Linked DNA regions of Rhodospirillum rubrum ATCC 11170. The protein of the gene in region 2 interacts with the protein of the main gene of each other region in a pairwise test. Links are inferred from orthologs where the notes say so. Each region holds a gene or a part of one and is shown on either strand. Other genes may lie near its edges. The genes, in order: cysK and cysE.

Region 1 (3,255 bases), 3.4 Mb from region 2 along the record:
GCCGCCGCCGGACCCCAGCGCCCCGCCCTGGTCGTCGGCTTCGCCGCCGAGACCGAGGAGGTCGTCGCCCAGGCCTCGGCCAAGCGCCTGCGCAAGGGCTGCGACTGGATCATCGCCAATGACGTGTCCGAGGCTGGCAATGGCGGTCGCGGCACCGTCTTCGCCAGCCCCGACAACACGGTGCATGTGATCACCGCCGAAGGCGTCGAAGACTGGCCGACCCTGTCCAAGGACGTGGTCGCCCACCGCTTGGCCGGGCGCATCGCCGCGACGCTGACCGACCGGGCCGCCGCCCCCTGCCCCTCCCCCGCGCAGAAGGGATCTTTGGCATGATCAGGCTTTCCAAAAAGATGCTCTTCGCCATCGAGGCGGTGCTTGATATCGCCTATCACGCCGGCGGCGAACCGGTGCAAAGCCGCGAGATCACCCGCCGCCAGGGCATCCCCCGGCGCTATCTGGAACAGACCCTGCAGCATCTGGTGCGCAGCGGCGTGCTGACCGGCGTGCGCGGCCCGCGCGGCGGCTACCGGCTGGCCCGCGAACGCCGGCGCATCACCATCGGCGAAATCGTCCGCGTCGTCCGCGACCTGGAAGCCATCGACGAGGCGGTCGATGAACTGCCCGGCTCGGATCTTGGCCGTCAGGTGGTGCGGCCGCTGTGGAACGAATTGCACGACGAGTTGATGGTCAAGCTCGACACCCTCACCGTCGATGACCTGTGTACCCGCGCCTATCGCGACGGCATTCCCAGCGAAGCCGAAAAGAACCTGGATTTCACCATCTGACCGCGACGGCGGCGCCCGGGCGGTGTCCGGCTAAGCGGGTGGCCAAGCCCGGGAAAACGCCGGGAATCATTTGACATCGGCCGATGCCGGTGTAAATACAGATCAATAGGTGTTTATGCCTTTCTAATTACACAATGGAACTGGAAAAAGCCATGACCGTGATCGCTCCGTCCGCCGCCTCCGAGTCCGTCGGCACCAGCGCGACCGACATCGAGTTCCGCGGCAAGGTCTATGACTCGATCGTCGACACCATCGGCGCCACGCCGCTGGTCCGGCTGGCGCGCTTTTCCAAGGCCCATGGCGTGGTCGCCGACCTGCTTGGCAAATGCGAATTCTTCAATCCGCTGGCCAGCGTCAAGGACCGCATCGGCTTCGCCATGATCGATGCCGCCGAACGCGACGGCCGCATCAAGCCCGGCGCCACCCTGGTCGAACCGACCTCGGGCAATACGGGCATCGCCCTGGCCTTCGTTTGCGCCGCGCGCGGCTACCGGCTGATCTTAACCATGCCCGAAAGCATGTCGATCGAGCGCCGCAAGATGCTGACCCACCTCGGCGCCGAAATCGACCTGACCCCGGCGGCCAAGGGCATGAAGGGCGCCGTCGCCCGCGCCCAGGAACTGGTCGAGAGCATTCCCGGCGCCGTGCTGCTTCAGCAGTTCGACAATCCGGCCAACCCCGAGATCCATCGCCAGACCACCGCCCAGGAAATCTGGAACGATACCAACGGCGCCGTTGATATCGTGGTGTCGGGCGTGGGCACCGGCGGCACGGCGACCGGCATCGCCAGCGTCCTCAAAAAGCTCAAGCCCAGCGTCAAGCTGGTGGTCGTCGAGCCCGAGGACAGCCCGGTGATCAGCGGTGGCGCCCCGGGGCCCCACAAGATCCAGGGCATCGGCGCCGGCTTCATTCCGGGCAATCTCGATGTCAGCCTGATCGATGAAGTGGTCAAGGTCGCCAACGAAACCGCCTTCGCCACCGCCCGCGCCGTCGCCCGTCAGGAAGGCGTGCCGGTGGGGATTTCCTCGGGCGCGGCCCTGGCCGCCGCCGTCGAGGTCGGCCAGCGCCCGGAAAACAAGGATAAAACCCTGGTGGTCATCCTGCCCAGCTTCGCCGAGCGCTATCTGTCGACGCCGCTGTTCGAGCAGCCCTGAGCGGCCGATCGCCCCGGGCGGGGTGGTGGCTCTCGCCCCGGGCGGGGCGGTGGCTCTCGCCCCAGGCGGGGCGGTGGCTGTTGAACTCGGCGCGGATTCCCGGTAACCCGGGGGTCCGCGCCGTTTTCCCTTTGCCGTCCTGGATCCCCCCGCCCATGGATTTCACCGAAGAACAGATCCACCGTTACGCCCGCCATATCCTGCTGCCCGAGGTCGGCGGCACCGGTCAGGCCCGCCTGCTGGGCGCCCGGGTGCTGGTGGTCGGCGCCGGCGGCCTCGGCTCGCCGCTGGTGCTGTATCTCGCCGCCGCCGGCGTCGGCACCATCGGCGTCATCGATGCCGATGTCGTCGACCTGTCGAACCTGCAGCGCCAGATCCTGCACACCACCGAGCGCATCGGCATGACCAAGGTCGACAGCGCCGCCGCCGCCGTCGCCGCGATCAATCCCGGCGTGCGCCTTGAGACCCACACCGAGCGGCTGACCGCCGCCAATGCCCTGGAGTTGATCGGCGCCTATGATCTGGTGGCCGATGGCAGCGACAATTTTCCCACCCGCTTTCTGATCAACGACGCCTGCCACCTGCTGGGCAAGACCCTGGTCAGCGCCGCGGTGCTGCGCTTCGATGGCCAGCTTTCCACCTTCCGCACCCATCAGGGCGGGCCCTGTTATCGCTGCCTGTACCCCGAGCCGCCACCCGAAGGATCGGTGCCGACCTGCGCCGAGGCCGGGGTCCTGGGCGCCGTTGTCGGCACCATGGGCAGCCTGCAGGCGACCGAGGTGATCAAGGAGCTTCTGGGCATCGGCCGCTCGATGGCCGGGCGGCTGCTGATCTGCGACGCCCTGGCCGGCGGCTTCCGCGAGGTCCGGCTCAAGCCCGATCCCGCCTGCCCGCTCTGCGGCGCCCAACCGACGATCACCGATCTGTCCCTCCACGCCGATCAGGCCGAGGGATCCGTCTGTGCCGGGTGATCCCGCCGCGCCCGCGCCCGGCATCGCCGGCCTGTCGGCGGTGGTGCTCTCGGATGCCTTCGAGCGCGTCCATTACGCCCTGGTCCTAGCCAGCGCCGCCGCCGCCCTGGGTCAGCCCGCCCTGCTGTTCTTCACCCTGGGGGCGACCAGGGCCCTGGCGCGGACCGCCCGCCCCTCCACGCCCCCGCCCGGGGTCACGGGGGATGTCAGCCCCGGCTGGCGGGCGCTCGCCCCTTCGCCCGGACATGACACCGCCCTGGCCCAGGATCAGGCCCTGGCGGCGCGCGGCGTCGCCGATTTCGAAACCCTGCTGGAGGCCTGCGTCGCGCTGGGCGTGCGCTTCGT
Region 2 (3,297 bases):
CTCTGGCGGCGCGGCTGCGCGGCCAGATCAAGGCGGTGACCGGGGTGGGGGCGCGGGTGGTCGTTCTCGCCCCCGACAGCCTGCCGCGCGCCACCCATAAGGCCAAGCGCATCGACGACCGCCGTACCGGGGTGTGGACGGCCTGAGCCCGGCCATTCCCGTTTCTCCCTAAAAAACCTTTGGAGAAAAAGCCATGAAGCCGTTTTTCAGGGGCGCCCTGGTGGCGCTCGCCCTTGCCGCGGGGGGATCGGCCGCCCTGGCCGCCGAACCGTTGAAGGTGGGCGTTTCCACCGGGCCTTATGCCGAGATCCTTGAATACGTCGCCGATCTCTATCAGAAGCAGGGCGGCGGGCCAGTCAAGGTGGTTGAATTCGCCGATTACACCTTGCCCAACGCGGCGCTGGCCCAGGGTGATATCGATTTCAACAATTTCCAGCACAAGCCCTATCTCGACAATCAGATCAAGACGCGGGGCTATGATCTGGTGCCGATCGAGAAAAGCATCGTCGTGCCGCTTGGGCTTTATTCCAAGGGTTTGAAATCGGTGGCTGATCTGAAGGACGGCGCCCAGGTGGCCATCCCCAATGATCCGGCCAATGGCTCGCGCGCCCTGTTGCTGCTCCAGCAGGCCGGGTTGCTCACCATCGATCCCAAGGCCGGCATCACCGCGACTCCGGCCGAGGTGATCGCCAATCCCAAGCACCTGAAGATCAAGGAAATCGACGCCGCCCAATTGCCGCGTTCGCTTGATGATGTCGATCTGGCGGCGGTGACGTTGAATTACGCGGTGGCCGGTGGCCTCAGCCCTAAGCAAGCCCTGGTTCTGGAAGGCGCCGATACGCCCTGGGGGCTGTGGTTCGTCGCCCAAAGCGCCCATAAGGACGATCCCAGGATCTTGAAATACATCGCCCTTTACCGCAGCCCCGAGGTGAAGGACTTCATCCTCAAGCGCTTCGACGGCACGATCATTCCGACGTGGTGAGGCGACTTCGGCCAAAAGGAAAAGGGCCCGGACGGGGTGGCGTCCGGGCCCTTTGATTTACCGGGAAAGCTGGGCGCCGGCCTGGGCCCGCCAGGGCCCCAATCCGTCGTCGCCGCGATGCATCAGGGGTATCAGCAAGACCAGCAACAACGCCCAGAAGGCGAAGGCGGCCAAGGGTTCCGCGCGCATGAAAGGACCCTCCCTGTCTGTTTCAGGCACCTGGGTCCGACGGTACTCTATCAGGCTACAATGTCAATAGACGATAAGGGTTAGTGTGCGGCTCCTCAGCCGGAGCGGCCGCGCCGGCTTTCAGATGGTATAGGCGAACGACTCATAAAGCAGGTCGTTGAGGATCTGGTCTTCGGTTGGCGCGGCGGCGCGGGTGATGAGCTTGGCGGGGACGCCGGCCACGGTGGTTCCGGCTTCGACCGAGCGCAGCACCACCGATCCGGCGGCGACCCGGGCGCTGGCGCCGATTTCGATATTGCCGAGGATCTTGGCCCCGGCGCCGATCATCGCCCCCTGGCGAACCTTGGGGTGACGGTCGCCGCTGTCCTTGCCGGTGCCGCCCAGCGTCACGTTCTGCAACAGGCAGACGTCGTTTTCGACCACCGCCGTTTCACCGACGACAAGGCCGGTGGCGTGATCAAGGAAAATGCCGCGGCCGAAGCGGGCGGCGGGGTGGATGTCGGTTTGAAAAACATCCGACGAGCGGCTTTGCAGATAAAGGGCGAAGTCGCGTTCGTCGTGATGCCACAGCCAATGGGCCAAACGGTGGGTCTGGATGGCGTGGAAGCCCTTGAAATACAAGAAGGGCTCGATGAAGCGCGCGCAGGCCGGATCACGTTCGACAACGGCGGCGATATCGGTGCGCAGGTCCTGGGCAATCTCGGGCATGGCCTCGACCGCGCGGTTGAAGGCATCGATGATGATGCCCAGGCCGACCAAATCGTTTTTCAGGCGGGCAGCGATGCGGTGAAAGGCGGCGGCCTCCAGGGTTGGCTGATTGAGGATGGACTCGACGAACAGCGGCGCCAGCATCGGGGCATGGGCATAGGCCTCGCGCGCTTCCTGGCGCAGGCGCAGCCACAGGGCGTCGAGAAAGCCTTCACTCGGTGGCACCCCATCGCCCCCCGTGCCGGCGATGACGGTCAGTCGTCCAAGGGTTGAGCGCATCCTCTGTCCCTCCTTGAGGCGACGGTATGGCTAGGGGGAAATCCGGCGGTGGAGAAAGGGCGCTGGGGAACACCCCTCCAGTGCGCTTGCCGACTGTCTGGCCGATGGGGTGGTCAATCAATTCAGAACATCTAAATCGTCGATTTAGCTATCCTTAAGGGTATTGAAAATGGCGGCCTTCCGCCCGGATGCCGCCATTCCCCACAAAATATTTGGATTTCAAGCGCTTGCGCTGACGGTGGTTGTGTAGATTTTTTCCAGCAAAGTCAGGGCGCCCCGGTAGCCAAGATAGCTGCGCGACAGCACGACTTCATAGGATGCCGGGAAGCCGACCTCGACGATCGCCCCCTTCAATTCCTTGGCAAGGTCGCGTTCCCAGGTGGTGCCAAACAGGATCGGCGCCTTGTGGCCGAAATCGGTGGCGCGGATCTTTTGGTGGATGGTGTAGCTGTCTTCTTCAAAAGAGACATCGGTGGCCACGTCATCGGCGATCGCGTGGTAATGGGCGCGGATATCCTCGCGCACCTCCTCGGGCGGATTGTCGGTGATGATCTGCAGCCCCGGTATCAGGCCCAACTGGTTTACCAGGAATTTGGTCAAGGCCAGATTATAGGCGCTGTCGCCGATGACGGCGAATTTGGCCGGCAGACCCCACCAGTACTCCGCGTAGAAATCGGTGAAGTCCTCCAGATAGCGGTAATAAACGGCTTCTTCGGCGGTGATGAAGGCCTCGACCACCGCGCTGTCGAGGCCGGCGAAAGCCGCCACCTCGCGCAGGAAGGCGCCGGTTTCCTTGGCGCCGATCGGGATGATCGGTCGATGCAGGGTCGGCTGGCCGTATTTGCGGTCCAAATGGCGCGCCGTGTCCAGCCCCAGCCAGGGCGAGAGCACCAGATTAAAGCCGGCGCGCGGGATGGCCTTCCATTCCGCCACCCCGGCCGATTGCGGGCCGAACAGGATATTGACCTTAAGGCCGATGCCTTCGAGCAGCCGCTTGATCTCGGTCAAATCACCGCGCCAGAAGGTGTTGTGGTAGGGCAGCAGTGACCAGACATTGACCGTATGGGGCTCGCGGGCCCCGTCGCGCTCCGCATCGTAATCGCCAACGAACTGGTCGATGATCGCCTTGGTCACCAGTT

What was found.
Region 1: the proteins of cysE (region 2) and cysK interact in binary tests that used the Escherichia coli proteins (3 or more experiments, as listed by UniProt). The link is inferred for Rhodospirillum rubrum ATCC 11170 from one-to-one orthologs.

The regions. Positions count from the first base shown.
Region 1 is NC_007643.1:4,342,684-4,345,938, reverse strand. Bases 1-2,938 are described here. They hold cysK (cysteine synthase A), read left to right. Parts: upstream 1-937; coding sequence 938-1,939; downstream 1,940-2,938. Other genes in these bases: RRU_RS19555 (DsrE/DsrF/DrsH-like family protein), read left to right, coding at 2,900-2,938; RRU_RS19560 (HesA/MoeB/ThiF family protein), read left to right, coding at 2,095-2,910; RRU_RS19570 (RrF2 family transcriptional regulator), read left to right, coding at 330-785; coaBC (bifunctional phosphopantothenoylcysteine decarboxylase/phosphopantothenate--cysteine ligase CoaBC), read left to right, coding at 1-333. In the rest of the region: more of RRU_RS19555, read left to right, coding at 2,939-3,255.
Region 2 is NC_007643.1:944,068-947,364, forward strand. The notes cover bases 226-3,205. They hold cysE (serine O-acetyltransferase), read right to left. Parts: upstream 2,159-3,205; coding sequence 1,292-2,158; downstream 226-1,291. Other genes in these bases: RRU_RS04145 (MetQ/NlpA family ABC transporter substrate-binding protein), read left to right, coding at 226-982; RRU_RS20130 (hypothetical protein), read right to left, coding at 1,040-1,171; RRU_RS04155 (nitrogenase component 1), read right to left, coding at 2,378-3,205. Outside these bases: RRU_RS04140 (phenylacetate--CoA ligase), read left to right, coding at 1-146; more of RRU_RS04145, read left to right, coding at 194-225; more of RRU_RS04155, read right to left, coding at 3,206-3,297.